2 regions of the Exiguobacterium sp. s161 genome follow, and region 2 is predicted to be linked to the other one. Evidence: riboswitches for the same ligand, from Rfam matches in the RefSeq annotation. Region 2 holds a riboswitch; the other holds the start of a gene.
The links. A riboswitch is a leader RNA that binds a small molecule or an ion and turns the genes downstream of it on or off. The one in region 2 is predicted to bind S-adenosylmethionine.
Positions count from the first base shown of each region.

Region 1 (4,048 bases), 140 kb from region 2:
TCTCTTCCTTGAATCCGTTCGTTTAAGTTCCAATCCGTCTGACCATGCCGCACTAAACAAATTTCAGTCATGTCTCTGTCTCCCTCATTTAAGAAATATGACTGATTGTATCATGTTTTCCATTCGGAAGTTGTCGAGGTGGCAACAGTAGTACCTGACAGGTGAAATGTTCAATTCGTTCAAGCAATCGTTCGATCTTTAACGGATTTTCCGTCTGAGCGAAACTAGCAAGTGAGTGCGTACCATTCGGAAAGGAAAACAAACGAACATCGGCTCCGACATCCGCTCCCTTCTCAACGAAATGCAAGGCTTGAGAAAACGGAACAATCGGATCTTTTTTACCGTGCAAGAGCATGATTGGCGGAGCATCCGACGATAAATGTGTGACGGGTGAGACGTGCGTCATCAGCTTGCGCCATTCTTCTCGTCCCCCCTTGTAGAACTTAATATGGGCAATCCAAGTCTGAATGAAATTAAACAGCAAAAAGTTCGTCGGTGGATATAAAGCGATCACACCACTGATCAATGGCATGTGCCGCTCATCGCGCTCACCAACGAAAGCAGATGGGGCAAGTGCCGTCGTCAGCATGAGTGCGGCTCCGGCTGAATCTCCCCATACCATCATCCGTCCTCTTAGAATGCGAAGACCCTCTACTTCCTTATTCAAAAAACATAACGCATCCCGTACATCTTCGAGGTTATCCGGAAAATAACTGCCCTCTTCGAACAAACGATACTCAATACTACAGACGGCAACTCCGAGTTCAAGTAGTCGATCAACGATTGGACTAAAGCAGAACATGTCATCGCGCTCTCCACGAACGAATGCACCACCGTGTGCATAGATGGCAACTGGAAACGGTCCTTCTCCTGGTGGATAATAGAGATCGAGTTGTAAGATGCGGTCTCCCACCTGTTTGTAGGTGAGCGTCCGCGGTGCAAGTTGTTTTTCTGTGAGTGGCAAGGCGGGTTCGGTCCATCGAAGTAGTGCACCATAATTGTTCCAGATACTCGCTCCCGCTGCTGCCGTCGTCAATAATGCAGCTCCCCCCATTAGCCATGCAGTTTCACGTTTCACTTGATCACCTCCAAAAAGACGTGCTAGTTTCTTCACTTTATTATCCTTCTACCCCGTTTTAAAAGATGTCGAACGTCTCGGTATTCCTACTTGACGCTTCACCAGCGTTCCGCTATAGTGAGAAAGTCCAAATCGGAATTGTTACGTTTTAATAATGGAGGTATCATATAATGAAAAAAATTATTCCTGCTTTAACAATCGCCTTCGCGAGTGCAAGTGTCCTCGCCGCTTGCGGTTCGAATACCGATTCATCGACTTCAGATAAAACCCAGACAGAAGTCTATGCATCGACGTTCGCAACAGCTGCTATTGCCCGCGAAATCGGTGGTGATCAAGTCGACGTCAAGATGATCGTCCCACCTGGAGCAGATCCTCACTCTTACGAGCCGACGTCAAAACAACTCACTGAAATTGCTAAGGGTGACTTGTTCCTCTTAACGGGCACGACGCTCGAGCCATATTCGAAAAAAATTCAGGAGAGTCTAAACGGCACGGACGTCCGCTTCGTCGAGACGAGTAAGGACGTCAACTTACTGGAATCTGATGCTACACTCCATGCACATGAAGAAGAGGGGCATAGTGAAGACGAACATGCCCACGAAGAAGAAGGGCACGATGATCACGCAACGGATGAACCTGCGCATGAAGAAGAAGGCCATGACCACGGAAAATACGATCCACACGTCTGGCTCGATCCTACCAATGCAAAAGCAATGGCACGTTCCATCACAGTCGCTCTATCAAAAGAAGTACCAAAAGACAAAGCGACATTCGAGAAAAACTTAAAAGCGTTCGATCAGCAAGCTGACGCACTAGATAAAGAATTCAAACAAGCCGTCGCTGATGGATCGAAAAAAGAACTTCTCGTTACGCATGCCGCTTACGGTTACCTCGCAGAACGATATGGTTTCACGCAACTGCCGATCGCGGGAATTTCTCCTTCCGATGAACCGTCACAAAAGCAACTGGCTGCTTTAGTGAAAGAAGCACGGATGCATGATTTGAAATACGTCGCGTTCGAAGAGACGGTCTCACCGAAGGTCGCACGTGTCATCCAAAAAGAAATCGGAGCTGAATCCGTGACGATTCATAATCTAGAGTCCGTCACGAAAGCACAGCAAAACAGCTCTTATTTTAAATTGATGGAAGAAAACGTCCAGACGTTAAAACAAGCACTTCAGTAAAGTACAGTTGACACGCGTTACTCAATGCGGTACGGTAAGAAACGTGTTTTACAACAATTGAATGACTTCTTTTTATCGCGAGAAACGGAGGGACTGGCCCAATGATGTTTCGGCAGCGGACGATTTGATTCGTACTGTGCCAAATCCAGCAAGCGAAAGCTTGAGAGATAAGAAGAGCGTCTTTATTTCATAAAGACCTCCTTCTTTCTTGCGAAGGGGTCTTTTTTGTATCTTTGAGAAACGAGGTGTCAACAATGAATGAAACGATCACGCCTAACAAATGGGCACTGCTTCCCCTCGTCGTATTCCTGGTCCTCTTCATCGGAGCCGGAATCTTCTATGACGACTTTTACAAATTTCCGATCCTTATCGCCGCATTGATCGCTTTGATCTTTGCTGCAATCACAACGAAAGGATCCATCAATCAAACGGTCGAACGAATCGCAACGGGTGCCGGAAATCCCGATATCATGATCATGGTCTTCATCTTCTTATTAGCCGGTACGTTTTCTGGAACGGCAGAAGCAATCGGTGCCATCGATGCAACCGTCAATGCTGCTTTGACGTTCCTACCTCCGTCATTACTGATGAGTGGTCTGTTCATCATCGCTGCCTTCATCTCGATGGCAATGGGAACATCGACTGGAACGATTGCTGCACTCGCGCCGATCGCCTTCGGTATTCATGAAGCGACAGGCATCAACGTTGCGATCGCAGCAGCGTCAGTCGTTGGTGGTTCGATGTTCGGCGATAACCTGTCGTTCATCTCGGATACAACGATCGCTGCCGTCCGTACCCAAAAAACGAACATGCGCGATAAGTTCCGGACGAACTTCATGATCGTTCTCCCAGCTGCTATCTTGACAATCATCTTACTTGCGTTCGTTTCTGGCTCTGGCGATGCGGTAACGGCCAAAGCATTCGAGTTCTACAAGCTGATTCCATATCTCGCTGTCATCGTCCTTGCGCTATTTGGTGTCAACGTCATCCTTGTCCTCGTCGGTGGTACATTGCTCACTGGTATCATCGGTATGATTGACGGTAGCTTCGGCTTAAGCGGTTTCGTCCTCTCGATGTCAAAAGGAATGATGGGCATGGCGGAGATTTCCATCTTGACACTCCTCATGGGTGGTCTCGTCAGCTTGATCACGTTCAACGGTGGAATCGTCTACTTGAAAGAGACGTTGACGCGCAAGATTTCTCAGCGTCGCGGTGCCGAATTCAGTATGGCAGCACTCGTCAGTGCGACGAATCTCGCAACGGCGAACAATACGATCTCGATTCTCGTCGCTGGACCACTGGCGGCTGAAATCGCTGATACGTACGAGATTGATCGTAAGAAATCAGCGAGTATTCTCGATATCTTCTCTTGTGGTATCCAAGGCATCATTCCGTATGGCGCGCAACTCTTGATTGCAGCAGAATTGACGAAAACGGCTTCACCGGAACTGATTCCGTATCTGTTCTATCCGTTCCTGCTCTTCGTCTGTGGATCGATTGCCATCTTCTTTGGATTGCCACGTATGAAGAAGACAGCGACGAAGCAAGAAAGAATTTCTTCGTAACCATAAAACAGGTCCAATCGCGTCGACGATTGAACCTGTTTTATTATTTTTTCTGCTTCGCTTGTCGTTCTAAGATTAAGTAAGCGATTGCCGGAAGCGGGAATTGAACGAGTCCAGCACCTCCCCAAACCCATGGATTACGTCCTGACTTTCGCGCACTAAGAAACAGACCCACTGCCTGCGTTACTAACAAGGCGCCAATGCTAAGCCAAGTACATTTG
Region 1 is NZ_JACSNH010000004.1:239,162-243,209, reverse strand. Features, by position in the region: gene KNQ14_RS12410 (histidine phosphatase family protein) at 1-71, opposite strand, end outside; gene KNQ14_RS12405 (alpha/beta hydrolase) at 89-1,078, opposite strand; gene KNQ14_RS12400 (metal ABC transporter solute-binding protein, Zn/Mn family) at 1,249-2,262, shown strand; SAM riboswitch class I at 2,332-2,436, shown strand; gene KNQ14_RS12395 (Na+/H+ antiporter NhaC family protein) at 2,517-3,827, shown strand; gene KNQ14_RS12390 (hypothetical protein) at 3,871-4,048, opposite strand, start outside.
Region 1: linked by a shared signal. The riboswitch ahead of KNQ14_RS12395 (Na+/H+ antiporter NhaC family protein) and the one ahead of KNQ14_RS11695 (LLM class flavin-dependent oxidoreductase) in region 2 are both predicted to bind S-adenosylmethionine.

Region 2 (4,048 bases):
TCATCATCGATGAGCCAAGGGCGAGTAAAAATAAACCAAGTAGGAAGAGCCCCCACTTTAACGTAGCGCGTAACAACCAGGAAGCGCGATGACGCGTCATGTCTGGCACCTCATTTCTTAAAATAATTGATTCGTTAACTGTATCATGAGGAAAGTGGAAGAAGAAAGACGAAATTTTCCGTTTTTTCCATCTTAAGAAGGAGGGGAAGGAGGATTGAGACCCGTATACTGAAGAAAAAAGGAGATGACCGAATGAAAGCGATCCGGCACCTGATTCGTTTTACATATATAGAAGCCATCTGTTGCGTCTTTCCCGTGATGATTTTCGCAGCGCTTGCTCTTTCACGTTATCTTCCTACTGAAACGGTTGCTCGATATGATCTCTTGTTGCTATGGTGTATTCTCGTCCAAATCGTCTTACTCGTCACACGTTATGAAACGATGGAGGAATTCAAACTGATCTTATTGTTTCACGTCATCGGTCTAGCACTTGAACTGTTCAAAGTGAACGTCGGGTCTTGGAGTTATCCGGAAGAAGCTTTGACGAAAGTGGCTGGTGTTCCATTGTATGCAGGATTCATGTACGCAAGCGTCGCGAGTTATGTCTGCCAGGCTTTTCGGCGATTTCATTTACGATTCATAGCATTTCCTCCCCCGTGGCTTGCGATCAGCGTCGGTAGTCTCGTCTATCTCAACTTCTTCACCCACCACTGGATCTTCGATGCACGCTGGCTATTGATGGTTCTCGTCGTCCTCGTTTTCTATAAGTCATGGGTTCATTTTACGATCGAGCAGACGATTTATCGGATGCCGCTCGTCCTGTCCTTTTTACTGATCGCCTTTTTCATTTGGATCGCAGAGAATATCGTGACGTTTTTTAAAGGCTGGGTCTATCCGCATCAAGAAGGAGGCTGGGCAGTCGTTGATCTTGGAAAATTATCTTCTTGGTTCCTGCTTGTGATCATCACGGTTTTGATCGTCATCGTCGCGAAATATAAGCGTCAGGATCCGGCTGTGGAGATATATCAGCGTACATAGACGAAAAACATGACATTTCGTTTGCGATGAAGCGCTTCGATGTTCAACGTTCGTTCTAACATGTGGACGACAACTTGAGCGTGCTTGGCTCAACCAGCAACGAGACGGGAAATTATTGAAAAAAGAGTGAAACATTAGAAATTTTAAGCCGTAGAGTAAGGTGAGAACTTATTTTTCAAGGAGGACCTTACTCATGTCATCTCAATTAAAGAAAGCAGCGAAGGAGTCGCTCAGCGGTCGTTGGGGATTTGCAGTCCTAGCTTTTCTGCTGTTTAGTATTATTCAGGGTGTTCCTAATTTATTTGGATCGGATATCGATGAGCCGTCTAGTAGTATAGATCTCGTTGTATCATTGGTGTCGATTTTATTGATTCCAGTAGGAGTCGGTTGGACATGGATTGCCATGTCGATTGCTCGTGGCGAAGAAACGAAAGTGACGGATTTGTTTGAGCCATATGGTATGTTCCTGAAAGTGGTGGGGCTGGCCATTGTTCAGTTCATCTTTATCGCGCTCTGGACGTTACTCTTAATCATCCCTGGTATCATCAAGTCGTTCTCTTACCTGTTGACGTTCTACATCCTTCGAGATGAACCATCGATCGGTATCCTCGAGGCCATCACGCGTTCACGCCAACTCATGGATGGTCATAAGATGGAAGCATTCTTACTCTTCCTATCATTCATTGGTTGGGCATTACTTGTAATCGTTACACTTGGTCTTGCTGTCTTATGGGTTGGACCATACTTCAGCGTCACGCTTGCCAAATTCTATGATCGTGTTCGTGGTGAACAAGCACCAGAGCCAACATCAGATTTCGTCGCACCATATTAATCCGGAATCCCGACACGACGTCGGGATTTTTTTATGCGCGAAATAATTCCGATTGGAAAAGACGGTTTAATGGTTGCTTTAGTTCAGTGAATTTTGTACGATGAATGCAACACATCTTATCTAGAGAAGTCGAGGGACTGGCCCGAAGACACTTCAGCAACCCCGCTATGGCGGAAGGTGCTACTTCCAGGAAGGAATACCTTCTGAAGATAAGAGCGGACAGGACAAGATACCGTCGCTCTTTTCGAACTTCGAAAAGAGCGTTTTTTTATGATAAGGGGGACGATGGAGTGGAGTATGGTTTTTGGTTACCGATTTTTGGGGGATGGTTACGTAACGTCGAGGATGAACAGATGCCAGCAACATTCGATTATGCGAAACAAGTCGCACAAACAGCTGAACGCATCGGCTTCTCGACGACGTTGATTGCGGAATTGAACTTGAACGATATCAAAGGCATCAAGGAACCGAGTCTTGAGGCATGGACAACGGCAGCGGCGATTGCTGCAACAACAGAACGCCTTGAGATCATGACAGCGGTTCGTCCCGGGTTCCATAATCCAGCGACGACGGCGAAGATGGCGGCAAACATCGATCAGTTGAGTGGAGGGCGATTTACGCTCAATGTCGTCTCAGCCTGGTGGGCAGAAGAAGCAAAACAATACAACGGTATTTTTACTGCACATGATGAGCGCTATGCCCGGACGGAAGAGTTCGTCACGGTCATGAAAGGACTATGGGCAGATGCGTCACCATACAGCTTCTTCGGTCATCACTACACGATCGAACAGGCAGAACTCCATCCGAAACCCATCCAGCGTCCGGGGATTAAGCTCTACGCTGGTGGAGAGAGTGAAGCCGGAAAACGGACGATCGTCGAACATTGTGATGCCTACGTCATGCATGGAGGCACTGTTGAAGAAGTAGCTCATAAAATCAATGATATGAAAGTACGCCGGGAAGCGACGGGACACGCACCGCTTGAGAGCTTCGGTCTTGCTGCCTACATCATTTGTCGGGATACGGAAGAAGAAGCGCTTCTTGAGTGGCAACGCATCACGGACGTTAAGGAAGACAGCGCCGGTTATGCCGGTTATCAAGATTTCATCAGTAAATCGCAACTCGAACAACAGGTCGAACGAAACGATTATTCCGTCTCGAACCGTGGTCTACGTCCGAATTTAATCGGAACACCAGAACAAATCGCTGAACGGATTCTAGCATTCGAAGCTGTTGGTGTCACGTTACTCTTATTACAATTCTCACCACAACTCGAAGAAATGGAACGTTTTGCTCGTGACGTAATGCCACTGGTCGAAGCGAAACGAAAGGTAGGTCAACAATCATGACAAAAATTCATATTCTCCACGAAAATCAAGAATGGACGGACCATCTCATCAAACGTCTCGAAGAACTCGAGTTACCGTATGAAGAGTGGCACTTGAATGAAGGGATCGTTCCGCTGGACGAACTGCCGCCAGAAGGCGTCTTTTACAGCCGGATGAGTGCCTCTTCGCATACGCGGGGGCATCGTTACGCGCCGGAATTGACGGAAGGGGTCCTCGCTTGGTTAGAAGAGCATGACCGGACCGTCTTTAACGGAACGCGTGCGCTTCGTCTTGAAGTCAGCAAAGTCAATCAATACACGGCGTTGCGGAAGGCTGGGATTCGTGTACCGAAGACGACGGCTGCCGTCGGACGCGATCAAATCGTACAAGCAGCAAAAGAAATCGGTGTTTCGTCATTCATCACGAAACACAACCGTGCCGGAAAAGGTCTCGGCGTCCAGCTGTTCCACTCGATTGAAGCACTTGAAGCTTATCTCGACGGTCCGACATTCGACGAACCAGTCGATGGCATCACGTTGATTCAAGAGTATATTCAAGCACCAGAACCGTACATCACACGTTGTGAGTTCGTAGGTGGAAAGTTCGTCTACGCGGTTCGAGTCGATACATCAGAAGGTTTTGAGCTTTGCCCAGCGGATGCATGTGTGATCGACGACTTGTTCTGCCCAGTTGGTGAAGAAGCGCCACAAACGCCGATGAAGTTCCAAATCGTTGAAGGCTTCGATGACCCGATCATCCAAAAGTATGAAGCATTCCTCCAAGCGAACCAAATCGCGGTCGCAGGCATCGAGTTCATTAAGGATGCGTCAGGTACGATCTATACGTATGA
Region 2 is NZ_JACSNH010000004.1:95,079-99,126, forward strand. Features, by position in the region: gene KNQ14_RS11680 (YczE/YyaS/YitT family protein) at 1-100, opposite strand, end outside; gene KNQ14_RS11685 (DUF817 domain-containing protein) at 253-1,038, shown strand; gene KNQ14_RS11690 (DUF975 family protein) at 1,232-1,870, shown strand; SAM riboswitch class I at 1,984-2,086, shown strand; gene KNQ14_RS11695 (LLM class flavin-dependent oxidoreductase) at 2,161-3,219, shown strand; gene KNQ14_RS11700 (ATP-grasp domain-containing protein) at 3,216-4,048, shown strand, end outside.